Regions from separate parts of the Streptomyces sp. NPDC126510 genome, predicted to be linked through region 1. Evidence: riboswitches for the same ligand, from Rfam matches in the RefSeq annotation. Region 1 holds a riboswitch; the other holds the start of a gene.
What was found. Region 1 has a riboswitch for glycine ahead of gcvT (glycine cleavage system aminomethyltransferase GcvT). Riboswitches for the same ligand answer to the same signal wherever they lie in the genome.

Region 1 (14,512 bases):
GGCCGCGGTCAACAGCCTCACCCCAGGTGCTTGTCCAGGCCCGGGTACAGCGGGTGCTTGTCGGCCAGGGCCTTCACCCGGGCCTTGAGGGCCTCCGCGTCGTAGGACGGCTTCAGCGCCTCGGCGATGACGTCCGCGACCTCCGCGAAGTCCTCGGCCTGGAACCCGCGGGTGGCCAGGGCCGGTGTGCCGATCCGCAGACCGGACGTCACCATCGGCGGGCGCGGGTCGTTCGGGATGGCGTTCCGGTTGACGGTGATGCCCATCTCGTGGAGCCGGTCCTCGGCCTGCCGGCCGTCCAGCTCCGAGTGGCGCAGGTCGACCAGGACGAGGTGCACGTCCGTGCCGCCGGACAGGACGTCCACGCCCACGGCCCGGACGTCGTCCTTCACCAGACGCTCGGCCAGGATGCGGGCACCCTCCAGCGTACGGCGCTGACGCTCCTTGAAGTCCTCCGAGGCGGCGACCTTGAAGGAGACGGCCTTGGCGGCGATCACATGCTCCAGCGGGCCGCCCTGCTGACCGGGGAAGACCGCGGAGTTGATCTTCTTGGCCAGTTCGGCCGTGGAGAGGATCACACCGCCGCGCGGGCCGCCGAGGGTCTTGTGGGTCGTGGTGGTCACCACGTGGGCGTGCGGCACCGGGTTGGGGTGCAGCCCCGCCGCGACGAGCCCGGCGAAGTGGGCCATGTCGACCATCAGGTACGCGCCGACCTCGTCCGCGATCCGGCGGAACTCCGCGAAGTCCAGCTGCCGCGGGTACGCCGACCAGCCGGCGACGATCAGCTTCGGCCGGGACTCCTTGGCCAGCCGCTCCACCTCGGCCATGTCGACCCGGCCGTCGTCGCCCACGTGGTAGGCGACGACGTCGTAGAGCTTGCCGGAGAAGTTGATCTTCATGCCGTGGGTCAGGTGCCCGCCGTGCGCGAGGTTCAGGCCCATGATGGTGTCGCCCGGCTTGAGCAGCGCGAACATCGCGGCGGCGTTGGCCTGGGCGCCCGAGTGCGGCTGGACGTTGGCGTGCTCGGCGCCGAACAGCTCCTTGACGCGGTCGATCGCGATCTGCTCGACCACGTCGACGTGCTCGCAGCCACCGTAGTAGCGGCGGCCCGGGTAGCCCTCGGCGTACTTGTTGGTGAGGACCGAGCCCTGCGCCTCCATGACCGCGACCGGCGCGAAGTTCTCCGAGGCGATCATCTCGAGCGTGGACTGCTGGCGGTGCAGCTCGGCGTCGACCGCCGCGGCGACGGCCGGGTCGAGCTCGTGCAGGGGTGTGTTCAGGACGGACATGCGACTCCCTCAGCCCGCGGAGAACGCGGTGTACTCGTCGGCGGAGAGCAGGTCGCCCGGCTCGTCCGTGACCCGCACCTTGAACAGCCAGCCGCCCTCGAAGGGGGCCGAGTTCACCAGCGACGGGTCGTTCACGACGTCCTCGTTGACCTCGGTGACCTCACCGGAGACGGGGGAGTACAGGTCGGACACCGACTTGGTCGACTCCAGCTCGCCGCAGGTCTCGCCGGCGGACACGGAGTCACCGACCTCGGGAAGCTGGACGAACACGACATCGCCGAGCGCGTTGGCCGCGTGCTCCGTGATGCCGACCGTCGAGACGCCGTCCTCGGCGGCCGACAGCCACTCGTGCTCCTTGCTGTAGCGCAGCTCGTTGGGGTTGCTCATGGCCTGGATTCTCCTGTACGCGCGGGAGTGCTGTGGAAGGGGGGACTGCTGGTGAGCTGGGACGACGGGCGCGGAGTCGCTGCCGCGGCCCTTGGGCCAGTGTCTACTTCTGGCGCTTGTAGAACGGCAGCGCCACGACCTCGTACGGCTCGTGACTGCCCCGGATGTCCACGCCCACGCCGGTCGTGCCGGGTGCGGCGTGCGCGGCGTCGACGTACGCCATCGCGATCGGCTTGCCGAGGGTGGGGGAGGGGGCACCGGAGGTGACCTCGCCGATCACCTCGCCGCCGGCGACGACCGCGTACCCGGCGCGCGGGACCCGACGGCCCTCGGCGACCAGGCCGACCAGCACGCGCGGCGGGTTCTGCTCGGCCCGCCCGGCGGCCTCGCGCAGGGCCTCGCGCCCCACGAAGTCGCCCTCCTTCTCGAACTTCACCACCCGGCCGAGCCCGGCGTCGAAGGGGGTGAGGGAGGTGGTCAGCTCGTGCCCGTACAGCGGCATGCCCGCCTCCAGGCGCAGCGTGTCGCGGCAGGAAAGACCGCACGGGACCAGGCCGACGCCCTCGCCGGCCTTGGTCAGGCCCTGCCACACCTCGACGGCGTGCTCGGGCTTCACGATCAGCTCGAAGCCGTCCTCACCGGTGTAGCCGGTCCGGGCGATCAGGGCCGGGACACCCGCGACGGTGCCGGGCAGACCGGCGTAGTACTTCAGGCCGTCGAGGTCGGCGTCGGTGACGGACTTCAGGATTCCGGGCGACTCGGGTCCCTGGACGGCGATCAGCGCGTAGGCGTCCCGGTCGTCGCGCACCTCGGCGTCGAAGCCGGCGGCGCGCTCGGTCAGCGCGTCCAGCACGACCTGGGCGTTGGAGGCGTTGGCGACGACCATGTATTCGGATGAAGCGGCCTCGGTCTCGCCCAGGCGGTAGACGATCAGGTCGTCGAGGATGCCGCCGTCGGCCCGGCAGATCATGGTGTAGCGGGCCCGGCCCGGCTTCACACCGCCGATGTTGCCCACCAGGGCGAAGTCCAGGAGGGCGGCGGCCTGCGGGCCGGTGACGGTGATCTCGCCCATGTGGGAGAGGTCGAAGAGCCCGGCCTTCGTGCGCACCGCGGTGTGCTCGTCGCGCTCGGAGCCGTAGCGCAGGGGCATGTCCCAGCCGGCGAAGTCGGTCATCGTCGCGCCGAGCGAGCGATGCAGGGCATCGAGCGCGGTGTGACGGAGTTCTCCTGTACTGCTCACGGTCGGTCGTCTCCCAGAGGCGATGGGGGTACCTCCCGCGCGAGCTCGTTCGAGCGTGGGGGAGGGCGAGGTCGTTCCTCCCCATCTGTCATCGGAACCTGAGAGGTTCGCCATGACCGCACGGGTCGTGACTTGCACCTTGGGTGGAGCCACCCCTGTCATGAGGAGGGGGCGGCCCGCTTTTCAGATGTGCCTCGCCCGCGCGGTAACGGGGCCTGAGAGATTCAAGGGAGGGACTTGCTCCTTCGGCGCCCCAGCGACAGCTGCTGCTGGGAACTCTCCCGCGCGGATTCAAACGGCCGGTATGCAGTTGGCGGGCACATCATTGCACGCATCCTTCCGGCGCGGCAGGGGGACCTTTTCCAGGGAGTGCACGAGTCCGTCGCGCCGGACGCAGCGACCTGTAGCAGCCCTGTTGCAGGACGGGCACGTAAATGAGAGGCCTGCGGCATTACCTTCTCTTTACACTCGGCGGGGATGGGACTCCGTACCTGGCCCCAGGGGAGGACGATCACGGTGAACAGGACCACCGCGTACGCGACGACGGGCATCGCGCTGCCCGAGCAGCCGGCCGCACCGGCCCGGGCGGTCCGCGCCCCGGCACCGGCGCCGGTCGTCCGCGACCTGCGCGACCGTGCCGGCCGGAGCCCGCACGCACTGCTGTTCGGCCCCCGCGACCTCGTCGTGGTCACGGGACTGCCGGGCAGCGGCAAGTCCACGCTGATGCGGCGCACCGTCCCGGGCCGGCGTATCGACTCCCAGGACACCCGCGACCACTGGGCCCGCCGCATGCCGCGTGCCCTGCCGTACGCGCTCTACCGCCCGCTCGTCCGCCTCGCCCACTACGCCGGGCTGCGGCGCGCCCTGCGCACGGGCGAGGGCGTCGTCGTGCACGACTGCGGCACGCAGGCCTGGGTCCGCCGCTGGCTCGCCCGCGAGGCCGGCCGCCGCGGCGGCGCCCTGCACCTCCTCCTCCTCGACGTCAGTCCCGAACAGGCCCTGGCCGGCCAGCGCGACCGCGGCCGCGGCGTCTCGCGCTACGCGTTCCTGCGCCACCGCGCGGCGAGCACCCGCCTCCTGCGCGCGGTGGAGCGTGGCGACCTCCCCGCCGGCTGCGCCTCGGCCGTCCTGGCCGACCGGGACGCGGCGAACGGCCTCCGCAGAATCGGCTTCACGGGCTGAGCCCGCGCGGTCGTCCACCATCCGGCCTTCCTCCTGCCGCCCGGCATCCGTCAGCCGTTAGCCTTTTGACCCACAGCAGTGGTTCCAGGCAGGCGGTAGGCAGATGGACATCCCGGCGGACTTCTCCGCGGACTTCCCGGCGCGGACGCAGACCCACCCGCACGGTGGTTGGCCCGGCAACGAGCTGGAGGAGGTGCTCTCGGCCTCCCTCGGCGCGGGACCGGCGGCCGGCGGGCGGATCGTCGAGGTGCTCGGCCGGAGCTTCGTGTGGATCCCGCTGCCCAACGGCGGCGGCCCGCACAGCGGCCCCCTCGACCTGCCGGGCATCGAGATCGACGGCCAGGCGTTCGTGCCGGTGTTCAGCTCCGAGGAGCAGTTCCGCCAGGTCGCCGGCTCGCACATGTCGTACACCATCGCGCCCGCCGTGGAGTTCGCCCGCGGCCTTCCTCCGCACGCGGGGATAGCCGTCAACCCGGGCGGGGTGGTGGGTATCCCGCTGCCGCCGCCGGCCGTGGCCGAGCTGTGCCGGGCCGGCCGGACCCCGCTGGACGGCCCCGCGAGCGGCGGCCGGGTCCGCCTCTTCGAGCCCGACTGGCAGGACGACCCGGTGGACTTCCTCGCCGCCGCGGCCGCCGAGTTCGAGGCGACCGGCGTCGTCGTCACCGCCCGCCGCTGCCTCGCCGCGATCGAGACCGCCGACCCGGTGATGTTCGTCGGTGTCGAACTCTCCCAGTGGGAAGGCGACCTGCGCGTCCTCCCCCTGGACGCCCTCACCCGCGCCGTCACCGCCGCCCCGGCCCCGTGGCCGGTCAACCTGGTCCTCCTGGACGTGACGGAGGATCCCGTGGGGAACTGGATGAGGGAACGGGTCCGGCCCTTCTACCAGCGGTAGGACATCGCCGCAGGGGCGCGGGGCTGTGACATCATGCGGCTCCGCCGCGTGGGCGCGATCAACCACACACGACCCGCACCCGCCCCACGGCATAATCCCCTGGCTCCCCTGCGGGCTTAAGCTAGGGCACCGTCGAGGCGTTGTACGAAGGGGCGGTAAAGGTGAGCGCGAGCGGCACGGCCGCGGCCGGACAGGTCGAGCACATGCTGCGCCAGGTCACGCCCGGGCGTTACGACGCCTACGAGGCACTCCTGCGCGCGCTCGCGACCCCGCACACCGGCCAGATCTGGATGCTCCTCTGGCACGGTCAGGCCGGTTCCCCCGACGCCCAGTACGGGAACATGGACGTCGACGGACACGGCTACGCCCCCTGCGTGACCTCCGCCCAGGAGCTCTCCGCCAGCGGCTGGAACCGCTCGTACGAGGTGATCGACGGACTCGACGTCGCCCGCGCCCTCTACCCCGACCACTACGGCCTCTGGCTCAACCCGCACGCCCCCGGCGGCGGCGTCGGTATCCCGTGGCTCGACCTGCGCCGCATCGCCACGGGCCTGGACCGCCAGCCCGCCGGACCCCTGCGCCTGTCCGAACCCGCCATCGAGATCCCGCAGTTCTACGCCCTGCTCGCGCAGAACGCCCACCGCACCCCGGCCGTCCGCTCGCTGCGCCGCGCCTGGGTGCAGCCCGCGCTCGGCGCGCCGTACCTCGCCATCGGACTGGATGTGTACGACACCTCGCCGCCGGCCGTGGACTCGGTGCGCGCGATGATGCAGCAGTCCCTCGGCGCCGTACCGGACGGGCTGCCCGTGTCGACCGTCGCCATGTCCGACGAGCACGACCCGGTCGCGATGTGGCTGCGCGAGAACGCGCGCCCCTTCTACGACCGTGAGGCCCACGCCACCGCGCCCGTCCAGGCCCCGGCCTCCGGCTACGGCTACCCTCCGGTCCAGGGCCGGTACTGAGCTTCGCCCGCCCTCATCCTCATCGAGCGTGACAGAGGCGCGTCTTCGCGCGTAGATAGCGGCGAAATCATCTAGCCTGCGTCAAATGTCCAGGTCTGTCCGCGACCGATCCCCGTCGCCCCTTGTCCGGATAACGGAATCCCGCAGACAGCATCACGTTTGCGCATCCTTTCATCGTCAAGTCTGGCAGCGAAACGCTGAAGCGTTGAAGACTCCCCGCACCAGGGGAGTTTCACCCCTGCGTACGACGGACTGATCACGCCGCTACAGCGGAATGCGCGGGCCGGCCACCGCCGGTTGAGAAGAGGGGTCCCTGCCTGATGACGGCACCATTGCACGAGCCGACCGCGGAAGCGGCTCCGAGTGCGGCCGAGGAAGCGGCAGTTGTCGGCGCCGGTGTGAAAGCCGTACAGGGCCGTTCTCTCGGCAGGATCGCCTGGGAGCGCCTGAAACGGGACAAACTCGCGCTGGCGGGTGGCGTCATGGTGCTCGTGCTCATCGCGATCGCCCTCCTCGCGCCGGTCATCACGAGCCTCGTGGGCCAGGATCCCGAGGCGCACCACGAGGACCTGATCGACCCGCTGTTCGGCACCCCCACGGGAGCGCTGGGCGGCATCAGTGGTGATCACCTGCTGGGTGTCGAGCCGGTGAGCGGCCGTGACATCTTCGCCCGCATCATCTACGGCGCCCGGATCTCACTCCTCGTGGGCTTCCTGTCCGCGATCGTCGCCGTCGTGATCGGCACCGTCCTGGGTGTTCTGGCGGGCTTCTTCGGCGGCTGGGTCGACGCCGTCGTCAGCCGTGTGATGGACGGCTTGCTGGCCTTCCCGCAGCTGCTGTTCATCATCGCCCTGGTCTCCGTCATGCCGAACCAGATGCTGGGGCTGACCGGCACCGGCGTGCGTCTGTTCGTGATGATCCTGGTCATCGGCTTCTTCGGGTGGCCCTACATCGGACGCGTGGTGCGCGGCCAGACGCTCTCGCTGCGCGAGCGGGAGTACGTCGAGGCGGCCCGGTCGCTCGGCGCCGGGCGGTTCTACATCCTCTTCAAGGAGCTGCTGCCCAACCTCGTCGCGCCCATCATCGTGTACACGACGATGATGATCCCCACCAACATCCTCACCGAGGCGGCACTCAGCTTCCTGGGTGTGGGTGTCAAGCCCCCAACGGCCTCCTGGGGGCAGATGCTGTCGAGCGCGATCGACTACTACGACTCGGACCCCATGTACATGGTGGTCCCGGGCATGGCGATCTTCATCACCGTCCTTGCCTTCAATCTCTTCGGTGACGGCGTGCGTGACGCGCTCGACCCGAAGGGTTCCCGCTGAACTGCCGTACAAACAGCGACCCGTGACACCTGGCACGGGGTCTCTCATCTATCCGGAGGATCCGAGATCGTGACTACCCAACGCACCTCAGGGCGGCGCAAGCAGGCCATGGCCGCTGCGGCCGTGGTCGCCGCACTGCTGACCACGGCGGCGTGCGGCGGCGGCAACGGCGACGAGGGGTCGAAGGACGGGGCGGCGGGCTTCGACGCCGCGAACAACAAGGTCGCCCAGGCCTCGCTCGCCAAGAAGGGCGGCACGCTGAAGTTCGCCGGTGCCCAGGACGCCGACTCGTGGGACACCACGCGCGGCTACTACGGCTTCATGTGGAACTTCTCCCGCTACTACAGCCGCCAGCTCGTCACGAGCAAGACGGAGCCGGGCAAGGCCGGCACCGAGCTGACGCCTGACCTCGCCACCGGGCTCGCCAAGATCTCGGACGACGGCAAGACCTACCAGTACACCCTGCGTGAGGGTGTCACGTGGGAGGACGGCAAGCCGATCACGTCCAAGGACGTCAAGTACGGCATCGAGCGCGTCTGGGCACAGGACGTGCTGTCCGGCGGCCCGGTCTACCTGAAGGACGTGCTCGACCCCAAGGGCGAGTACCAGGGCCCGTACAAGGACAAGTCCGCGGACAAGCTGGGTCTGAAGGCCATCGAGACGCCCGACGACAAGACCATCGTCTTCAAGCTGCCGCGGGCCAACTCCGACTTCGAGGAGATGCTGGCCCTGACCTCGGCGTCCCCGGTCCGCCAGGACAAGGACACCAAGTCCAAGTACGGCCTGCACCCGTTCTCCTCGGGTCCGTACAAGTTCCAGTCGTACAACCCGGGCAAGGACCTGACGCTGGTCCGCAACACCGAGTGGAAGCAGGCCTCGGACCCGATCCGCAAGGCGAACCCGGACAAGATCACGGTCAAGTTCTTCTCCAACGCCAACGACATGGACGCGCGCCTGATCGCGGGCGACTACGACCTGGACATCAACCAGACCGGTATGTCCCCGCAGGGCCGCACCACCGCCCTGAAGCAGCACAAGGGCAACCTGGACAACCCGGTCTCCGGCTACATCCGCTACGCGGTCTTCCCGCAGAGCGTGAAGCCGTTCGACAACATCGAGTGCCGCAAGGCCGTGATCTACGGCGCCGACCACGTGTCGCTGCAGACCGCCCGCGGTGGCCCCATCGCCGGTGGTGACATCGGCACCAACATGCTGCCGCCGGCCGTCCCGGGCGCCGAGGGCCAGAAGTACGACCCGTACGAGATCGCGGGTGCCAACAAGAAGGGCAACGCCGCCAAGGCCAAGGAAGCCCTGAAGGCCTGCGGCAAGCCGAACGGTTTCAAGACCACCATCGCGGTCCGCAACAACAAGCCGTCCGAGGTGGCCACCGCCGAGTCCCTCCAGGCGTCGCTGAAGAAGGTCGGCATCACCGCCGACATCGACCAGTACGACGGCTCGCAGAGCTCCGGCATCATCGGCAGCCCCTCGAACGTGAAGAAGAAGGGCTACGGCATCATCATCATGGGCTGGGGCCCGGACTTCCCGTCCGTGCAGGGCTACGGTCTGCCGCTGTGGGACAGCAGCTACATCCTGGAGAGCGGCAACAACAACTTCGCCCTGATCAAGGACAAGGCCATCGACGGCCTGTTCGACAAGTACGTCACCACTCTGGATGACGCGGGCAAGACCAAGATCGCCACGGAGATCAACCACAAGGTCATGGAGGGCGGCTACTACCTGCCCTTCGTCTTCGAGAAGTTCATCAACTGGCGTTCCAGCCGTCTGGCCAACGTCTACACGACGGACGCGTACAGCGGCATGTACGACTTCGTCAACCTCGGCCTGAAGTCCGCGAAGTAACCGGCACACCCGCCGTACGGCACGAAAGGCAGGTGAAGGCCGGCGCGGCGTGACCCAGGGCCACCGGAAGACCTCCGGTGGCCCGAGGTCCGCAGCGGGCCGAGATCTGTGCTCGCTTACCTGATCAGGCGGCTGTTCGCCGCCGTAGTGATGCTCGCGGTCATCATCATGGTGGTCTTCGGCATCTTCTTCCTCGTCCCCAAGTGGGCGGGCGTCGACATCGCCGCCAGCTTCGTGGGCAAGCAGGCCGACCCGGCTGCCGTCGAGGCCGTGCGCCAGAAACTGGGTCTGGGCGACCCGATCTTCGTCCAGGTCTGGGAGTTCTTCAAAGGCATCTTCGTGGGCCGCACCTATGCGGGCGGCGGCGACGTCACCCACTGCGCCGCACCGTGCTTCGGTTACTCGTTCCGCAGTGAACAGGCCATCTGGCCGGTACTGACCGACCGATTCCCGGTGACCCTGGGACTCGCGCTCGGTGCGGCCGTGCTGTGGCTGCTGTTCGGTGTCGCGGCGGGTGTCCTCTCCGCTCTCAAGCGGGGCAGCATGTGGGACCGCGGTGCGATGGTGATCGCCCTCGCGGGCGTCTCCCTCCCCATCTACTTCACCGGGCTGCTCAGCCTGGCGGTCTTCTCCTACGGGCTGGGCTGGATCAACGCCGAGTACGTGCCCATCGAGGAGAGCTTCACCGGCTGGCTCGGCGGCATGATCCTCCCGTGGGTAACCCTGGCGTTCCTGTACGCCGCGATGTACGCCCGGATCACCCGCGCCACCATGCTGGAGATCCTCGGTGAGGACTACATCCGTACCGCCCGTGCCAAGGGCATGCGCGAACAGGCCGTCATCCGCAAGCACGCCATGCGCTCGACGATGACACCCATCCTGACCATGCTCGGCATGGACCTCGGCGCCCTCATCGGCGGCGCCATCCTGACCGAGACCACCTTCAGCCTGCCCGGCCTGGGCCAGGCCGTACTCAACGCGATCAAGAACCAGGACCTGCCCATTATCCTGGGCGTCACCCTGATCACCTCCGTCGCGGTGCTCATCGCCAACCTCGTGGTGGACGTCCTGTACGCCGTGATCGACCCCCGAGTGAGGCTCGCATGACCGAACTCAGCAAGACCGGAGCGGCCGTGGGCGAGCCCACGAGTGACTCCACGGCACCGACCGCCTTCCTGGAAGTGCGCGACCTGAAGGTGCACTTCCCGACCGACGACGGCCTGGTCAAGTCCGTCGACGGGCTCAGCTTCCAGCTGGAGAAGGGCAAGACCCTCGGCATCGTGGGCGAGTCGGGCTCCGGCAAGTCGGTGACCTCGCTGGGCATCATGGGTCTGCACACCGCCGGCCAGTACGGCAAGCGCAAGGCGCGGCTCTCGGGCGAGATCTGGCTGGACGGTACCGAGCTGCTGTCCGCCGACCCCGACCACGTGCGCAAGCTGCGCGGTCGTCAGATGGCGATGATCTTCCAGGATCCGCTGTCCGCGCTGCACCCGTACTACACGATCGGCCAGCAGATCGTGGAGGCGTACCGGATCCACCACGACGTCAGCAAGAAGGTCGCGCGCCGCCGGGCGGTCGAGATGCTCGACCGCGTGGGCATCCCGCAGCCGGACAAGCGCGTCGACAGCTACCCGCACGAGTTCTCCGGCGGTATGCGCCAGCGTGCGATGATCGCGATGTCGCTCGTCAACAACCCCGAGCTGCTCATCGCGGACGAGCCGACGACCGCCCTCGACGTGACCGTGCAGGCGCAGATCCTCGACCTGATCCGGGACCTGCAGAAGGAGTTCGGCTCCGCGGTCATCATCATCACCCACGACCTGGGGGTCGTCGCCGAACTCGCCGACGATCTCCTCGTGATGTACGGAGGCCGCTGCGTCGAACGAGGCCCGGCCGAGCAGGTGTTCTACGAGCCCCGCCACCCCTACACCTGGGGGCTGCTCGGCTCGATGCCGCGCCTCGACCGTGAGCAGCAGGAGCGCCTCATCCCGGTCAAGGGATCCCCGCCCTCCCTGATCAACGTCCCGTCCGGCTGCGCCTTCAACCCGCGCTGCCCGTACGCCGACGTCCCCAAGGACAACGTCACCCGCACGGTCCGCCCCGAGCTGACCGAAGCCGGAAGCCGGCACTGGGCCGCCTGCCACATGTCCAGGGAGCAGCGGGAGCGGATCTGGACCGAAGAGATTGCGCCGAAGCTGTGAGCGAGAACTCCAAGGACACCGTTGTGACCACTCCCGCCGAGAGCGACGGCACCGAGGCGAGCGCATCCGGCGCGGCAACCCTCAACGGGGACGCGGCTCCGGGCGACGTTCTGCTGAAGGTGACCGGGCTGCAGAAGCACTTCCCGATCCGCAAGGGGCTGCTGCAGCGGCAGGTCGGTGCGGTGCGCGCGGTCGACGGCATAGATTTCGAGGTCAGGGCCGGCGAAACCCTCGGTGTCGTGGGCGAGTCGGGCTGCGGCAAGTCGACGATGGGCCGGTTGATCACGCGGCTGCTCGAACCCACCGCGGGAACGGTCGAGTTCGAGGGCAAGGACATCACGCACCTCGGTGTCGGCGGCATGCGTCCGCTCCGCCGGGACGTGCAGATGATCTTCCAGGACCCGTACTCCTCGCTGAACCCGCGCCACACCATCGGCACGATCGTCGGCGCCCCCTTCAAGCTCCAGGGCGTCACGCCCGAGGGCGGCATCAAGAAGGAAGTGCAGCGGCTGCTGGAGGTCGTGGGCCTCAACCCCGAGCACTACAACCGCTACCCGCACGAGTTCTCCGGCGGCCAGCGCCAGCGCATCGGCATCGCCCGCGCGCTCGCGCTCAATCCGAAGCTGGTCGTGGCCGACGAACCGGTCTCCGCGCTCGACGTGTCGATCCAGGCCCAGGTCGTCAACCTGCTCGACGACCTCCAGCAGGAACTCGGCCTGACGTATGTGATCATCGCGCACGACCTGTCGGTCGTCCGGCACGTCTCGGACCGTATCGCGGTGATGTACCTCGGCAAGATCGTCGAGCTGGCCGACCGGGACCAGCTCTACCGGTCGCCGATGCACCCGTACACCAAGGCCCTGCTGTCGGCGGTGCCGATCCCGGACCCGCGGCGCAAGTCGGCCAAGAGCGAGCGCATCCTGCTCAAGGGCGACGTACCGTCGCCGATCTCGCCGCCGAGCGGCTGCCGCTTCCACACGCGGTGCTGGAAGGCCACGGAGATCTGCAAGACGACCGAACCGGTGCTCGTCGAGCTGACGCCCGGCCAGCGGGTCGCCTGTCATCACCCGGAGAACTTCGAGGACCAGGCCCCGCAGGACACCGTGCTGCTCACCGCGGCGAAGGAAGCCGCGGAGCTCGTTCCGGACGAGGTGCTGGAGGAGTCCGCGCAGACGTCGGCGGCCGTGGCGGAGGCTTCTTCCGAGGGGGAGAGCTCCGCTGCCGAGAAGGGCGACGCCACCGGCTCCAAGGCCTGAGCTCCCCGCTCACCGGCCTGTCGCTGCGCCGCGACGACCACGACGGCCACAGGGCCGGCAGGTACTCCTGCCGGCCCTGCGGTGTTCACCGGGCTTCAGGCAGGCGGGATGGGGCGTCGCCCGACCGCAGGGGAAGATGTCCGGGTGCTCCAGCAACTCTTCAGCCCGTCCGTCCAGCACACGCTCGACCTCATCGGCATCTTCGTCTTCGCGATCTCCGGCGCCCTGCTGGCCGTGCGCAAGAACTTCGACGTGTTCGGCATGGCCGTCCTCGCCGAGGTCACCGCGCTGGGCGGCGGGCTGTTCCGCGACCTGGTCATCGGGGCCGTACCGCCGGCCGCCTTCACGGACCTGGGGTACTTCCTCACCCCGCTGCTCGCCACCCTCCTGGTGTTCTTCCTGCACCCCCAGGTGGAGCGCATCCAGATCGCGGTGAACGTCTTCGACGCGGCCGGCCTCGGCCTGTTCTGCGTCGCCGGCACGATCAAGGCGTACGAGTACGGGCTCGGCCTGACCGCCTCCGCCGGTCTGGGGCTGACCACCGCCGTGGGCGGCGGTGTGCTGCGGGACGTCCTCGCCAACGAGGTCCCCTCCCTGCTGCGCTGGGACCGAGACCTGTACGCGGTCCCGGCGATCGTCGGCTCCGCCCTGGCCGCCCTCTGCATCCGCTACGACGCCCTGAACCCGTTCACCAGCTCTCTCGCGGTGATCACCGCCTTCGTACTGCGTTTGCTCGCGATGCGGTACCACTGGCGAGCTCCGCGGGCGTGGCACCGGAGGTCGACGGTGAGCGAGGAGGAGCAGCCCGTCCTGCCGTGACCCGGCCGATGCCCATCTGCTGGGTCAGCCAGCGGAACGCCGGGACCACCTGCGGCCGCCACAGCGCCATGTTGTGTCCGCCCGCGCTCTTGGGGATGTACACGACGTGCACGGTCGTCGGTGCCTTCGCGGCCTGCTGCATGGCCACGGCGTCCTGGTAGCCGTCGCGCGGCTGGCCGGAGAGGTACAGCGCGATCCGCGGCGGGACGACCGACCTGCGCAGCATCAGGAGCGGGTTGTTCGCGGAGCGCAGGGCGGGGCTCTGCGCGGTGAGCGAATCGCGTTCGCCGCCGGGGTCGTTGTAGCCGGACATGCTGACGGCGGCCCGGTAGCGGTCGGGATGGGCGACGGCGAGCCTGGTCGCGCAGTGCGCCCCGGCCGAGTAGCCGGCGACGGCCCAGCCCTGCGGCGCGGGCTGGGCGCGGAAGTTGTCCATGACCATCTTCGGCACGTCGACGCTCAGCCAGGTGTCGGCGTCGACCGTGCCCGGGACGTTCGCGCAGCCGGTGTCCACCGCGGCCAGCAGGTTGGTGCGGGGCGCGACCAGGATGAACGGGGCCACCCGCCCGTCACGCATCAGCGGCTCCAGCTGCTCGTGCGCGTACAGCGAGCCGAACCACGCCTTCGCCGAGCCGGGGTAGCCGGGCAGCAGCTCCACGACCGGGAACCGGTGGTGCCGGTAGGCCGGTTCGCCGTACTGCGGCGGCAGCCAGACGTAGACCTCGGCGTTCACCCCCGACACCCGGCCCGCGAGCTGGGTCACCCGTACCCCGCCGGCCGCGCCCATCCCGGGTCCGGTGGCGGGCTTGAAGGTCTGGCGCGCCTTGGGCAGCCGCGTGAGCGCGATGCCGCCGGTGCCGTCGGCGCCCAGATTCGCCGCCTGCTCCACGTGGTCGCCGGTGCCGAGCAGGTCGGCCCAGTTGTCGTACAGGTTGTCGGCGTTGTTGACCAGGGTGAAGACCAGCGCCACGGCCGTCCCCTGCGCGAACAGCAGCATCAGCGCCCGGGCCGCCACGCGCGTGAACCGGGGCCCGCGGATGCGCGACCAGAGGACCAGCGGCAGGACCAGGGCGGCGACGGACAGGACGACCAGCGT
Region 2 (14,512 bases), on a different contig from region 1:
GTGGCGAACCGGCCGATCATGGAGCATGTTCTTCGGCTGCTCAAAAGGCATGGGCTCAATGAAACAGTCGTGACCGTCCAGTTCCTGGCCTCGCTCGTCAAGAACTACTTCGGTGACGGCGAAGAGCTGGGTATGGAGCTCACCTATGCCAATGAGGAGAAGCCCCTCGGTACCGCCGGGAGCGTCAAGAACGCCGAGGAAGCGCTGAAGGACGATGCCTTCCTCGTCATCTCCGGTGACGCTCTCACGGATTTCGACCTCACCGAGCTCATCAATTTCCACAAGGAGAAGGGCGCGCTGGTCACCGTCTGTCTGACGCGTGTGCCCAATCCGCTGGAATTCGGTATCACCATCGTCGACGAGGAAGGCAAGGTGGAGCGCTTCCTCGAGAAGCCCACCTGGGGCCAGGTCTTCTCCGACACGGTGAACACCGGCATCTACGTGATGGAGCCCGAGGTCTTCGACTACGTCGAGCCCGATGTGCCCGTCGACTGGTCCGGTGACGTCTTCCCGCAGCTGATGAAGGAAGGCAAGCCCGTCTACGGCTACATCGCCGAGGGCTACTGGGAGGACGTCGGCACGCACGAGAGCTATGTGAAGGCGCAGGCCGACGTCCTCGAGGGCAAGGTCGACGTCGACATCGACGGGTTCGAGATCTCCCCGGGTGTATGGGTCGCCGAGGGAGCGGAAGTCCATTCCGACGCCGTACTCCGCGGACCTGTCTACATCGGTGACTACGCCAAGGTCGAGGCCGGGGCCGAAATCCGTGAGCACACCGTCGTGGGCTCCAATGTCGTCGTCAAGAGCGGCGCGTTTATGCACAAGGCCGTCGTTCACGACAACGTCTACGTGGGGCCGCACAGCAATCTGCGTGGCTGCGTGGTCGGCAAGAACACCGACATCATGCGTGCGGCGCGGATCGAGGACGGGGCGGTCATCGGTGATGAGTGCCTGATCGGTGAGGAATCGATCGTCCAGGGCAATGTGCGGGTCTATCCGTTCAAGACCATCGAGGCCGGCGCCTTCGTCAACACCTCGGTTATCTGGGAGTCCAGGGGCCAGGCGCATCTCTTCGGTGCCCGCGGTGTGTCCGGCATCCTGAACGTCGAGATCACGCCGGAACTCGCGGTGCGGCTCGCCGGCGCGTATGCGACGACGCTGAAGAAGGGCTCGACCGTCACCACGGCCCGTGACCACTCGCGGGGTGCACGTGCGCTGAAGCGGGCGGTGATCTCAGCGCTGCAGGCCAGTGCGATCGACGTGCGGGACCTGGAGAACGTGCCGCTGCCCGTGGCCCGTCAGCAGACCGCACGGGGCAGCGCGGGCGGCATCATGATCCGTACCACCCCCGGTGTGCCGGACTCCGTCGACATCATGTTCTTCGACGGGAACGGTGCGGACCTGTCGCAGGGCAGCCAGCGCAAGCTGGACCGGGTGTTCGCGAGGCAGGAGTACCGTCGCGCGTTCCCCGGTGAGATCGGGGATCTGCACTTCCCGGCCAGTGTCTTCGACTCGTACACCGGATCGCTGCTGCGGAACGTCGACACGACCGGGATCGGTGAATCCGGGCTGAAGGTCGTCGTGGACGCGTCCAACGGCAGTGCGGGACTCGTCCTGCCCAGCCTGCTCGGCAAGCTCGGGGTCGATTCGCTGACGATCAACCCCGGTCTCGACGAGTCCAGGCCGACGGAGACGGCCGACATGCGGCGGTCGGGGATGGTGCGCCTCGGGGAGATCGTGGCGTCCTCGGGAGCCGCGTTCGGCGTGCGGTTCGACCCCGTCGGTGAGCGGCTGTCGCTCGTCGACGAGAAGGGCCGGATCATCGAGGACGACCGGGCGCTGCTCGTGATGCTCGACCTCGTCGCCGCCGAACGGCGCAGCGGCCGCGTCGCGCTGCCGGTGACCACCACCCGGATCGCCGAGCAGGTGGCGGCGTACCACGGGACGCAGGTCGAGTGGACGACCACCTCTCCCGACGACCTCACACGCGTGGGCGGTGAGGAAGGGACGATCTTCGGCGGTGACGGCAAGGGCGGGTTCATCGTCCCCGAGTTCAGCAGTGTGTACGACGCCACCGCGGCCTTCGTACGGCTCATCGGGCTCGTGGCGCGGACGCAGCTCACGCTCAGCCAGATCGACGCGAGGATCCCGCGGGCGCACGTCCTGAAGCGGGATCTGGCGACCCCGTGGGCCGTCAAGGGGCTCGTGATGCGCCGGGTCGTCGAAGCAGCCGGAGATCGCTTCGTGGACACCACGGACGGTGTGCGTGTGGTGGAGACCGACGGCCGCTGGGTGATGGTGCTGCCCGACCCGGCCGAGGCCGTCACCCACCTGTGGGCCGAGGGGCCGGACGACGCCTCCGCGCAGGCCCTGCTGGACGAATGGGCGGCGGTCGTGGACAGCGCCGGCCGGTAGAACGGGCTGCGCGCCTGCGTGCCGGACAAGTGTCCCCCAACGGGGCCTGTCCGGCACGCCGGTGGGCCCGTTCGGAGGTAGTGCCCGCGACGTGCGACGATGTGCGGCATGCCGCAGCAACCCCCCATTCGGAGCACACCCACGCGGCCCCGGCGTCCGGACGCGTCCATGTCGTTGCTCACCAACGTCATGGACCACAGCCTCGACGACGGATATGCCGAGGCGGCCGCGCGGAAGAAGGCCGCGGGTGACAGCGGCATGCCGAAAACGCTCAGGGCGAAGCTGGGGCTTGCCGCCGGGCTGGTGCTCGCGGCCCTCGTCGTGACCGTCGGGGCGGCGCAGGCGCGGGTCGCGGCCCCGGTCGTCGCCAAGGAGCGGGAAGAGCTGGTCGACCGCATCGACCGGGAGACCGAGGCTGCGGACAAGCTGGAGGACTCCGTCGACGAGTTGCGCGCGGACGTGGGCGCACGGCAGCGCGAGGCGCTCAAGCACAGCGGCGGCGGGGAATCCGGCCTGGCGGGCATCCTGTCGGGCGCCGTCGCGGTGCACGGCCCCGGGGTGAAGCTCGTGGTGAACGACGCCAAGGAAGCCGCCTCCGGTGGCGATGGCAACCCGCGGGAGACCTCCGGCTTCTCCGACACCGGCCGCGTGCGTGACCGGGACATGCAGCGCGTGGTCAACGGGCTGTGGGAGTCGGGTGCCGAGGCCGTCTCCATCAATGGGCAGCGGCTGACGGCGCTGTCCGCGATCAGGGCGGCCGGGGACGCCATACTGGTCGACAACAAACCGCTGGTGCCGCCGTACACGGTGCTCGCGGTGGGGGATGGGCAGCGGCTGAGCACACGGTTCCAGGACAGCGCGGACGGGTTGTATCTGCACGCGCTGCAGGAGAGCTACGGCATCAGGACAGGCATCTCCGTCGAGGACGACCTCCGGCTGCCTGCCGCACCGAGTGTGATCGTACGTACAGCACAGCCGAGCATTGAGAAGAGCGAGAAGGGCACATCGTGATCGCCGTACTGGGCCTCGTCGTGGGAGTCGTGGCCGGCCTGTTGGTCCGGCCTGAGGTTCCGGCGGTGGTCGAGCCTTATCTGCCGATCGCCGTCGTGGCGGCGCTCGACGCTGTCTTCGGGGGTCTGCGGGCCATGCTCGACGGGATCTTCGACGACAAGGTCTTCGTGGTGTCGTTCCTGTCGAACGTGGTCGTGGCCGCCTTGATCGTGTTCCTGGGCGACAAGCTGGGCGTGGGTGCGCAGCTGTCCACCGGTGTGGTGGTCGTCCTCGGTATCCGGATCTTCTCCAACGCCGCGGCGATCCGCCGGCACGTGTTCCGGGCGTGAGGCCGATGAGCGAGCACGGCGAGAAGCCCACCGAGGCCGCCGACCCCGCCGAGGGGCAGGGCGACACGCGCGACGGCCACGGCGAGTCCGGGAACAGGTTGCGCAAGGAGCTGCCCCAGGAGGTCCCCGGGGCCGGGCCCGCGGCGGCGCCCGCGGACGGGGATGCCCCGGCGGAGCCGGAGCCCGAGCAGGCACCGGAACCGCAGCCGGACCCGGAGCCGCGGCTGACCGGGCGGCAGCGGCTGGCACAGGGGGTGTGGCCGCCCCGCATCACGCGGGCCCAACTCATCGTCGCGGTGCTGCTGTTCGGTCTCGGGTTCGGGCTGGCGGTGCAGGTGGCGTCGAACAGCGACAGTGACAATGCGCTGCGTGGTGCGCGACAGGAAGATCTTGTCCGCATCCTCGATGAACTGGATGACCGTACTCAACGTCTTGAGGACGAGAAGCAGGGTCTCGAGAAGCAGCGCGACGAGCTGGAGAACAGCTCCGACCAGGCCGAGGAGGCCCGGAAGCAGACGGTCGAGAAGGAGAGGCAACTCGGCATCCTGGCGGGCACGGTGGCCGCGCGGGGGCCCGGCATCACCATGACGATCCAGGACACGAAGGGGACGGTCGAGGCGGACATGCTGCTCGACGCGATCCAGGAGCTGCGTGCGGCTGGTGCCGAGGCGATCCAGGTCAACGGTGTCCGGGTGGTCGCGGGCACGTACCTCACGGACTCGGGCAAGGGTGTGGGTGTCGACGGGAACAAGATCAACGCGCCCTATCGTTTCAAGGTCATCGGCAAGCCGCAGGACCTCGAGCCGGCGCTCAACATCCCCGGAGGCGTGGTGCAGACTCTCGAGAAGGAACAGGCCACCGTCACGATCGAGCGGTCGACCGACATCGTCGTGGACGCCTTGCGAGCAGCGAAGCGGCCTGACTACGCTCGGTCGTCCTCGCAGTGAGGCGGGGGTGCATGGGCGACGTCAGGCGAGGGCATGAGGTTGCGGGGGGTCGGCGCACCGAATGGGCGGTGCGTGGTGGAAACTGTCTGGTGCAGACGGACGTTGTAAGGATGTCCGGGTCGGCCAGAGTGTTCAGTCAGGGTTCGTCCTGCCCCACGGGCGGGTCTGTTTCGGTCAAGGGGAATCGCCCGTGAAGTTGTTTGCGAAGTTGTTCGGCAAGAGCGCGCGAGAGGGCAGTGACAACGCCACCGCTCGTCATCGCGCACAGCCTGACGCGGAGGGCCAGCGGCCGCTGTTCCGGGACCAGGTGGGCGGCCCGGGCGGCGATGTTTCCGGTGGTCAGGGCGCGCCGTCGGTTGACCCTGCACAGTCCGGCGGCATAGGTTTCGGGCAACCGTCAGCCTCAAGTGCGGGTGGAGGGTTTTCCGACCCGTACGCGTCCAACGCCCCCGGTGGGCAGCCGCGGCAGGAGGATCCGATGTCGGCCCTGGTGTGTACGAGGTGCGGTAACCGTAACGCGGAGAACAGCCGTTTCTGCTCCAACTGCGGCGCGCCGCTGCGGGCGGGAGCGACACCGGAGCGCCCGTCCGAGACGACCTCCACGATCTCCATCTCCGGTCTCGAGGCCTACGACAGCGAGACCACCGGTCAGACGCCGATGCCGACCCTGTCCCCCGAGGCGCAGGCGGCCGTCGACGCGTTGCCGCTGGGTTCCGCGCTCCTCGTCGTGCGCCGTGGGCCGAACTCGGGCAGCCGCTTCCTGCTGGACGGCGACCTGACCACGGCCGGCCGGCACCCGCAGAGCGACATCTTCCTGGACGACGTGACGGTCTCCCGGCGGCACGTGGAGTTCCGCCGAGCCCAGGACGGCTCGTTCACGGTGGCCGACGTGGGCAGCCTGAACGGCACGTACGTGAACCGAGAGCGCATCGACCAGGTCGCCCTGAACAACGGCGACGAGGTGCAGATCGGCAAGTACCGGCTGGTCTTCTACGCCAGCCAGCGGGGCTACTGACCGGCTGCGGCCGGGCAGACCCAGCGAAGGTCCATCCGTCAGGGAAGGTCCATGCTTCATACACCGAGCGGCGGTGCCGGACACGGCACCGCCGCCACGGACAGTGGGCTGATGAGCATCGGCGCGGTGCTGAACGCGCTGCGCGGTGAGTTTCCCGAAGTGACCATCTCCAAGATCCGCTTCCTGGAGTCGGAAGGGCTCATCGAGCCACAGCGGACCCCCTCGGGGTACCGCAAGTTCAGCGCCCAGGACCTCGAGCGGCTCGGACACGTCCTGCGGATGCAGCGGGACCACTACCTGCCCCTGAAGGTGATCCGGGAGCATCTGGAGGCCATGGAGCGTGGTGAAGCCGTGCAGCTGCCGGTCGTGGGCCGTCAGCGGGACGGTGAATCCGCGTCCGAGTCGTCCGAGCCGCCCACCGCAGCCCGGATCGGACGGGACGAGCTGCTCATGGCCGTCGGCGTGGACGAGCAGGAGCTCAAGGAGTGGGAGTCCTACGGGCTCCTCACCCCTCTGGAGGACGGGGCCTACGACGCCGAGGCGGTCACCGTCGCCCTGCTCGTCGTGGAGCTCGGGCGGTTCGGGATCGAGCCGCGGCACCTGCGGGCCATGAAGGCCGCCGCCGACCGGGAGGCCGGGCTCGTGGACCAGGTGGTGGCGCCGCTGAAGCGGCACCGGAACCCGCAGACCAGGGCTCACGCCGAGGCTCGCGTCAAGGAGCTGGCGGGGCTCACGGTGAAGCTGCACACCGCGCTGGTGCAGACGGCGCTCGGGGTGCGGCTGCCCTGAGACGGGCGGGGTCTCGAGGGCTGGATCAGGCGCCCGATCCGGGCCCGACTACCCAAACATCCCGGGCACGGCCTAGGGTTGCTGTGTGAACGAGCTCGATGTCGTAGGTGTCCGGGTCGAAATGCCCTCCAACCAACCGATCGTGCTGCTGCGTGAAGTGGGAGGCGACCGTTACCTCCCCATCTGGATCGGTCCGGGGGAGGCGACGGCGATCGCCTTCGCCCAGCAGGGCATGGCTCCCGCGCGGCCGCTGACACACGACCTGTTCAAGGACGTGTTGGAAGCCGTCGGCCAGGAGCTCACGGAGGTGCGCATCACGGACCTGCGTGAGGGCGTCTTCTACGCGGAGCTGGTCTTCGCCAGCGGCGTCGAGGTGAGCGCCCGCCCGTCCGACGCCATAGCGCTCGCGCTGCGCACCGGGACGCCTATCTACGGCAGCGACACGGTGCTCGACGACGCGGGTATCGCGATCCCGGACGAGCAGGAGGACGAGGTGGAGAAGTTCCGCGAGTTCCTCGACCAGATTTCCCCGGAGGACTTCGGCAGCAGCAGCCAGTGAGTTCCTCGGATGCGGCAGTGGCCTGAGCAGTGTGTGGGCGGCCCGGCGGACGATGTGGTCCGCGGCGGGGCCGCCCGTCGTGTGTGACGGGTGAATTGCCCGCGTATGCCGCTGGCGTGTGAGAGCGTCACGCGGTCCGTTCCGGACACATTCGGCTAGCCTTTCCCCGCGACGGGGCACGGGAAACCACTCTCAGGGTGATTATCACTCGGCGTGGCGAGTGTGGCGATCGTTGACGCACCCCTGGTGACTGCCTACCGTCGAGAAGGCAGGTCAAGGACGGAGGTCGGCGTGAGAAATAGCGGCGACGGTACGGCTGGGGGCGGCCCCGAGCGCAGTCTCAGGGCGAGCGGTCCGTACCCTCCCCCCGGCTCACGGCCCCTTACGGGCGGGACGTACCCCCAGCCCGGTGGCGCGGCCGATCACACTCCGCAGCGACCGACAGCGGTGCCGAGCAGCGGAGGGACGACGTCCATGGCGTCCGAGCAGATCGGCTATCGCGGCCCCACGGCCTGTGCGGCCGCCGGTATCACCTACCGGCAGTTGGACTACTGGGCCCGCACCGGGCTCGTCGAGCCCAGCGTGCGCCCAGCCTACGGATCCGGGACGCAGCGGCTGTACAGCTTCCGGGACGTGGTCGTCCTGAAGATCGTCAAGCGGTTCCTCGACACCGGGGTGTCGCTGCAGAACATCCGCACCGCCGTTCAGCACCTGAGGGAACGCGGTTTCAGCGACCTCGAGCGCATGACGCTCATGAGTGACGGCGCGACGGTCTACGAGTGCACCTCGCCCGACGAGGTCCATGCCCTGCTCCAAGGCGGCCAGGGGGTCTTCGGGATCGCCGTCGGGGTGGTGTGGCGGGATGTCGAGAGCGCGCTGTCCCAGCTGCACGGCGAGCGGATCGACACCGGCGAGACTCTGGTCGGGCCCAACCCGGCGGACGAGCTGGCGCGTCGACGGAACCGGGCCGTCTGAGCCGTCCGGCAGCGGGGTACGCAGACGGTCGCACGCCACGGGACGTTGCGCACCCGGATGTAAGCGGTTGCCGCCGGGCTTGTCATGGCCTCTCCCGGGCCGTCGAGAGCGCCCGGGCGGGGCGTTGTCAGTGGTGTAGGGCAGCATCGGGGGTGTGAGAACCTCGCCCACGATCCTGCATCTCGACATGGATGCCTTCTACGCCTCGGTGGAGCAGGCGTCCAAGCCGAGTCTGCGCGGGAAGGCCGTGGTCGTGGGCGGGCTCGGGCCGCGGGGCGTGGTGGCGACCGCGTCGTACGAGGCGCGGGTATTCGGGGTGCATTCGGCGATGCCCATGGGCCAGGCCCGGCGGCTCGCGCCGAACGCCGCCTATCTCGTGCCGCGCTTCCACGTCTACCGGTCGATCAGCGAGCGGGTGATGGAGTTGCTGCGTGCGCTGTCGCCGCTGGTGGAGCCGCTGAGCCTGGACGAGGCGTTCGTGGATCTCGAGGCCGGTGGAGTGGCGTGGGACGAGCGGTCGGCGCGGCTGGCCGGGGTGAAGCTGCGCGCGGACATACGCGCCGCCACGGGCCTCACGGGATCGGTGGGGCTCGCCGCGTCCAAGATGCTCGCCAAGATCGCCTCGGAGGAGGCCAAGCCGGACGGGCTGGTGGTGATCGAGCCGGGGACGGAGCGGGCGATGCTCGGGCCGATGTCCGTGCGGACACTGCCGGGAGTGGGGCCGGCGACGGGTGACCACCTGAGGCGGGCCGGGATCACCACGGTCGAGGAGATCGTCGAGGCGGGCGAGGACGAGCTGGTCCGGCTGCTGGGCAAGGCACACGGACACGGCCTCTACGCCATGGCCCTGGCACGGGACGACCGGCCCGTGGTGGCGGAGCGCGAAGCGAAGTCGGTGTCGGTCGAGGACACCTATGACGTGGACATCCACGACCGGATGCGCGTCGGGCTGGAGGTGCAGCGGCTCGCCGAGCGGTGTGTGCGGCGGCTGCGCGGGGCCGGTCTCTCCGGGCGGACGATCGTGCTGAAGGTGCGGCGGTACGACTTCTCGACGCTGACCCGCTCCGAGACGCTGCGCGGCCCCACGGACGACCCCGCGGTGGTCCGTGAGGCGGCGGCCAGACTGCTGGACTCGGTCGACACGACCGGCGGGGTGCGGCTGCTCGGCGTGGGGGTCAGCGGGCTCGCCGACTACACGCAGGAGGACCTGTTCGCCCAGGCGGCGGGGGAGCGGGCGGTCGCGGAGAGCCCGGTCGAGGAGCATGCCGTGGCGCCGGCGGAGGAACAGCCGCCGCTCGCCGAGCGGCGCTGGCCCGCCGGGCACGACGTGCGGCACGCCGAGTTCGGGCACGGCTGGGTGCAGGGCAGCGGCCTGGGGCGGGTCACCGTACGGTTCGAGACGCCCGCCTCGGAGCCCGGGCGGGTGAGGACCTTCCGGGTCGACGATCCGGATCTGGAGGCGGCGGATCCGTTGCCCCTGGTGTTACGGGAGCCGGAGGGGGGAGACCGGATGCCCGGGGTGGGGTCTCAGGCCGTTTCGTCGGTGCCCGCGAGCTTGCCGAAGTCGTGGTCCGGGAGCGGGGGCGGGGCGGCGACGTCGAGACCGTAGTGGTGGTAGAGCTGCAGTTCCTGCTCGGGGGAGAGGTGGCGGCCCACGCCGAAGTCGGGGGCGTCCTTGATCAGGGAGCGTTCGAACGGGACGTGGAGGGCACCCTCGATCAGTTCGCTCGGCTCCAGGGGGACGAAGGCGTCCCTGCTGAACAGGCCGGTCCGTATGGCCGCCCACTCCGGCTCACCGGTGGCGTCGTCGAGGTAGACCTCGTCGATGGTGCCGATCCTGGTCCCGTTGCGGTCGAACGCCTTGCGGCCGATCAGGTTGCGCGGATCGATATCGGTTCGCACGGGCCCTCCACATGGTCGCACCTCATCCGTAGACACAACAAAACGGTACAAGCGGGGATGCGGCCACTCGAAGGTTCGTGCGTTGACCTCGCTGGTACGCTGGCAGCGGCTGCTGACCCCGCGCGGGAGAGTCCTCCAGACACCATCGGAGGCGCCGAAGGAGCAAATCCTCCCCGGAATCTCTCAGGCACACGTACCGCACGGACGAGGTCACTCTGGAAAGCAGAGCGGGTGTCGACGGCTTCCGCTCTCACCGACGGTGAAAGCCGGAGGCCTTCGGGCGATCCGGTGAAGCTCTCAGGTTGAGATGACAGAGGGGGAGGCCGTCCGGGTACCCGTGCAGTGGTGCCCCTCGCAGGTCGTGTCGACCAGGAGGCCTCCGCAATGACCGCCCACCGCATTCCGCTCTCCGAGCTCGAAGAGGCAGTTCCATTCGAGCAGCGCCACATCGGCCCCGACCACGAGGCCTGCGCCAAGATGCTCGCGCACGTCGGTTACGGCTCGCTGGACGAGCTGACCGCCGCCGCGGTCCCGGCCGTGATCAAGAGCGCCGAGGCGCTGGACCTGCCCGGTGCCCGCAGCGAGGCCGAGGTGATCGCCGAGCTGCGCTCCCTCGCCGACCGCAACCAGGTCCTCGGCTCCATGATCGGCCTCGGCTACTACGGCACGTTCACGCCGCCGGTCATCATGCGCAACGTCATGGAGAACCCGTCCTGGTACACGGCCTACACGCCGTACCAGCCGGAGATCTCCCAGGGCCGGCTCGAGGCGCTGCTCAACTTCCAGACCATGGTCGCCGACCTGACCGGACTGCCGACCTCGGGAGCCTCCCTGCTCGACGAGGGCACCGCGGCCGCCGAGGCCATGGCGCTGTCGCGGCGCCTGGGCAAGAACAAGAAGGGCCTGTTCCTGGTCGACGCGGACACCCTGCCGCAGACCATCGCGGTGATCCAGACCCGCGCCGAACCAACCGGTGTCGAGATCGTCGTCGCCGACCTCAGCGAGGGCATCCCCGCCGAGATCGCCGAGCGCGAGATCAACGGCGTGCTGCTCCAGTACCCGGGCGCCTCCGGTGCCGTGCGGGACATCAAGCCGGTCATCGACCGGGCGCACGAGCTGGGCGCGCTCGTCACCGTCGCCGCCGATCTGCTGGCGCTGGCGCTGCTGAAGTCGCCCGGTGAGCTCGGGGCGGACATCGCCGTGGGGACGACGCAGCGCTTCGGTGTGCCCATGGGCTTCGGCGGGCCGCACGCCGGCTACATGGCGGTCCAGGACAAGATGGCGCGCAGCCTTCCCGGGCGGCTCGTCGGCGTGTCCGTGGACGCCGACGGCAACAAGGCCTACCGGCTGGCGCTGCAGACGCGTGAGCAGCACATCCGCCGGGAGAAGGCGACCAGCAACATCTGCACCGCGCAGGTGCTGCTCGCCGTCATGGCCGGCATGTACGCCGTCTACCACGGCCCGGAAGGCCTGAAGGGCATCGCGCGGCGCACCCACCGGTACGCCACGGTCCTCGCCGCCGGGCTCGCGGGCGGCGGTGTCGAGGTCGTGCACGGGGCCTACTTCGACACCCTGACCGTTCGCGCCGGTGGCCGGGCCGCCGAGATCGTGGCCGCCGCGCGGGACAACGGGGTCAACCTGCGTCTCGTCGACGCCGACCACGTCTCCATCGCCTGCGACGAGACCACGACCCGCGCCCAGCTGCGTGCCGTGTGGGCGGCCTTCGGGGTCGAGGGCGTCGTCGAGGCGCTGGACGCGGCCACGGAGGACGGGCTTCCCGGCGCGCTGCTGCGCACCGACGACTACCTGACCCACCCCGTCTTCCACCAGCACCGCTCCGAGACCGCCATGCTGCGCTACCTGCGCAAGCTGGCCGACCGCGACTACGCGCTCGACCGGGGCATGATCCCGCTGGGCTCCTGCACCATGAAGCTCAACGCGACCACCGAGATGGAGCCGGTCACCTGGCCCGAGTTCGGGCAGCTGCACCCCTTCGCGCCCGCCGAGCAGGCCGGCGGCTACCTCACCCTGATCCACGAGCTGGAGGACCGGCTCGCCGAGGTAACCGGCTACGACAAGGTGTCCCTCCAGCCGAACGCCGGGTCGCAGGGTGAGCTGGCCGGACTGCTCGCCGTCCGCGGGTACCACCGGGCCAACGGCGACGAGCAGCGCACCGTCTGCCTGATCCCGTCGTCCGCACACGGCACCAACGCCGCCAGTGCGGTGATGGCGGGCATGAAGGTCGTCGTCGTGAAGACCGCCGAGGACGGCGAGATCGACGTCGAGGACCTGCGGGCGAAGATCGAGCAGCACCGCGACGAGCTGGCTGTGCTGATGATCACGTACCCGTCCACGCACGGTGTGTTCGAGGAGCACGTCTCCGAGATCTGCGCGCAGGTGCACGAGGCGGGCGGGCAGGTCTACGTCGACGGGGCGAACCTCAACGCGCTCGTCGGGCTCGCCAAGCCGGGGCACTTCGGCGGGGACGTCTCGCACCTGAACCTGCACAAGACCTTCTGCATCCCGCACGGCGGCGGCGGTCCGGGTGTCGGTCCGGTGGCGGTGCGCGAGCACCTCGCGCCCTACCTGCCGAACCACCCGCTGCAGCCCGAGGCGGGCCCGCAGACGGGCGTCGGGCCCATCTCCGCAGCGCCCTGGGGCTCCGCCGGCATCCTGCCCATCTCGTGGGCGTACGTCCGGCTCATGGGCGGCGAGGGGCTGAAGCGGGCCACGCAGGTTGCCGTGCTCAGCGCCAACTACATCGCCAAGCGCCTCGAGCCGCACTACCCGGTGCTCTACACCGGCCCCGGCGGGCTCGTGGCGCACGAGTGCATCATCGACCTGCGGCCCCTGACCAAGGCGACCGGCGTGAGTGTCGACGACGTCGCCAAGCGGCTGATCGACTACGGCTTCCACGCGCCGACCATGTCGTTCCCGGTGGCCGGGACGCTGATGATCGAGCCGACCGAGTCGGAGGACCTGGCCGAGCTGGACCGGTTCTGCGAGGCGATGATCGCCATCCGCGCGGAGATCGAGAAGGTCGGCTCCGGAGAATGGCCCACGGAGGACAACCCGTTGCGCGGCGCCCCGCACACCGCCGGTGCGCTCGCCGGGGAGTGGGAGCACGCCTACAGCCGCGAGGAGGCCGTCTTCCCCGCCGGGGTGTCGGTCGCCGACAAGTACTGGCCGCCGGTGCGTCGCGTCGACCAGGCCTTCGGCGACCGGAACCTGGTGTGCTCCTGCCCGCCGCTGGACGCGTACGAGGACTGATCGGCCGACCGGTCACAGGGAGGGGCTCCGCGGTGCGGGGCCCCTCTCGCCGTTCACCGTCGGGTCATGCGGTGGCGACGACAGGGCTCCCCGGGCGACAGGGCCAGGTCCTTCTCGGCGTCCCCGGTGGTCGCGGCAGTCAGTTCGCCGCCCTCGACCGTGCGGCGGACCGACCCCATCACCCCGTATGCGTCGCCCTGGCCCGCCGCGTGGGCTCAGACGCGGTCGATATGGACGTTTGTCGACTTCACGCGGGCCGTCGCCTCCATTCCGACCTCCAGGCCCAGTTCCTCCACCGCCTCACGGGTGAGCAGCGAGACGAGCCGGTGCGGGCCGGCCTGGATCTCGACCTGGGCGGCGACGTCGCCGAGTTTGATCGCGGTGACGATGCCGGGAAAGGCGTTGCGGGCCGAGGTGTACGGGGTGTCTTCCTCGGCGGTGCCGGACCGGGCGAGCTCGACCGAGAAGGAGGCCAGGTCGCGCCCGTCGATGAGCCGTCGCCCGGCCTCGTCGCGATGGGTCGTGATGCGGCCCGCGTCGGCCCAGCGACGGGCGGTGTCCGGGCTGACGCCGAGCAGCCGTGCTGCCTGGCCGATCGTGTAGGACTGCATGCCGGTCACGATAGGGGCGGGGGAGGGCAAGGGGGGATGCGGGGTTGGCCGTCGGGAGTAACGCGACCGGGCGCTCGGCCGCGGACGACAGGCCGGAGCTCGGCTCACCCCACGTGCACCCTCGGCCGCCGCTCGCGGTCCGGTTCCGCCTCGCGCAGGACCTCGCGGGTCACCGGGGCGACCTCGCCCTGGCCGAACAGGAAGAACCGCAGGAAGTTGGCGAAGGGCCCGCCCTCGGTCCACTCGAAGTAGATGTGCGGGGTCCGGCCGGTCGCGTCGCGGACGTGCAGCAGCAGCGCGGCCAGGGCGTTGGGGATGGAGGACGACTCCAGGGTCAGGACGCGGTAGCGGCCGTGCAGCACCTCGCCGCGTACGCTCAGGCCCGCCTCGAACTCGGACGGGTCGGTCACCGTCACCTCGACGAAGACGAAGTCCTCCTGGCCGGACACGTCGTTGTCCTGCCGGATCTGCTCGATCTTGTCGCGGTACTCGGCGATGTCGCGCCGGTCGGGCTCGTTGGCGATGAACCGCATCCGGCGGCTGGCCACGTCCCGGACGAAGCGCTCCGCCATGTCGTCCAGCGTCACGCTGGTCACGCGCAACTCGAACGCCCGGGCCAACCGTGACAGCAGGGAGACCAGGATGATGCCGGCGATGAAGCAGGCGCCGATCTTCACGCCGTCCGGGCG

Region 2: another riboswitch for glycine. It lies ahead of gcvP (aminomethyl-transferring glycine dehydrogenase); the one in region 1 lies ahead of gcvT (glycine cleavage system aminomethyltransferase GcvT).

The regions. Positions count from the first base shown of each region.
Region 1 is NZ_JBEORR010000007.1:69-14,580, forward strand. Features, by position in the region: gene glyA (serine hydroxymethyltransferase) at 18-1,289, opposite strand; gene gcvH (glycine cleavage system protein GcvH) at 1,299-1,676, opposite strand; gene gcvT (glycine cleavage system aminomethyltransferase GcvT) at 1,780-2,916, opposite strand; glycine riboswitch at 2,992-3,109, opposite strand; glycine riboswitch at 3,110-3,210, opposite strand; gene ABTX60_RS11045 (AAA family ATPase) at 3,433-4,098, shown strand; gene ABTX60_RS11050 (enhanced serine sensitivity protein SseB) at 4,202-4,990, shown strand; gene ABTX60_RS11055 (enhanced serine sensitivity protein SseB C-terminal domain-containing protein) at 5,152-5,952, shown strand; gene ABTX60_RS11060 (ABC transporter permease) at 6,273-7,280, shown strand; gene ABTX60_RS11065 (ABC transporter substrate-binding protein) at 7,350-9,140, shown strand; gene ABTX60_RS11070 (ABC transporter permease) at 9,249-10,247, shown strand; gene ABTX60_RS11075 (ABC transporter ATP-binding protein) at 10,244-11,341, shown strand; gene ABTX60_RS11080 (ABC transporter ATP-binding protein) at 11,365-12,597, shown strand; gene ABTX60_RS11085 (trimeric intracellular cation channel family protein) at 12,742-13,416, shown strand; gene ABTX60_RS11090 (alpha/beta hydrolase) at 13,307-14,512, opposite strand, start outside.
Region 2 is NZ_JBEORR010000026.1:109,211-123,722, reverse strand. Features, by position in the region: gene ABTX60_RS31410 (sugar phosphate nucleotidyltransferase) at 1-2,415, shown strand, start outside; gene ABTX60_RS31405 (DUF881 domain-containing protein) at 2,515-3,426, shown strand; gene ABTX60_RS31400 (small basic family protein) at 3,423-3,755, shown strand; gene ABTX60_RS31395 (DUF881 domain-containing protein) at 3,761-4,702, shown strand; gene ABTX60_RS31390 (zinc-ribbon and FHA domain-containing protein) at 4,764-5,717, shown strand; gene ftsR (transcriptional regulator FtsR) at 5,769-6,506, shown strand; gene ABTX60_RS31380 (bifunctional nuclease family protein) at 6,592-7,065, shown strand; gene ABTX60_RS31375 (MerR family transcriptional regulator) at 7,357-8,040, shown strand; gene ABTX60_RS31370 (DNA polymerase IV) at 8,195-9,649, shown strand; gene ABTX60_RS31365 (PRC-barrel domain-containing protein) at 9,568-9,942, opposite strand; glycine riboswitch at 10,056-10,151, shown strand; gene gcvP (aminomethyl-transferring glycine dehydrogenase) at 10,327-13,212, shown strand; gene ABTX60_RS31355 (TOBE domain-containing protein) at 13,428-13,823, opposite strand; gene ABTX60_RS31350 (APC family permease) at 13,928-14,512, opposite strand, start outside.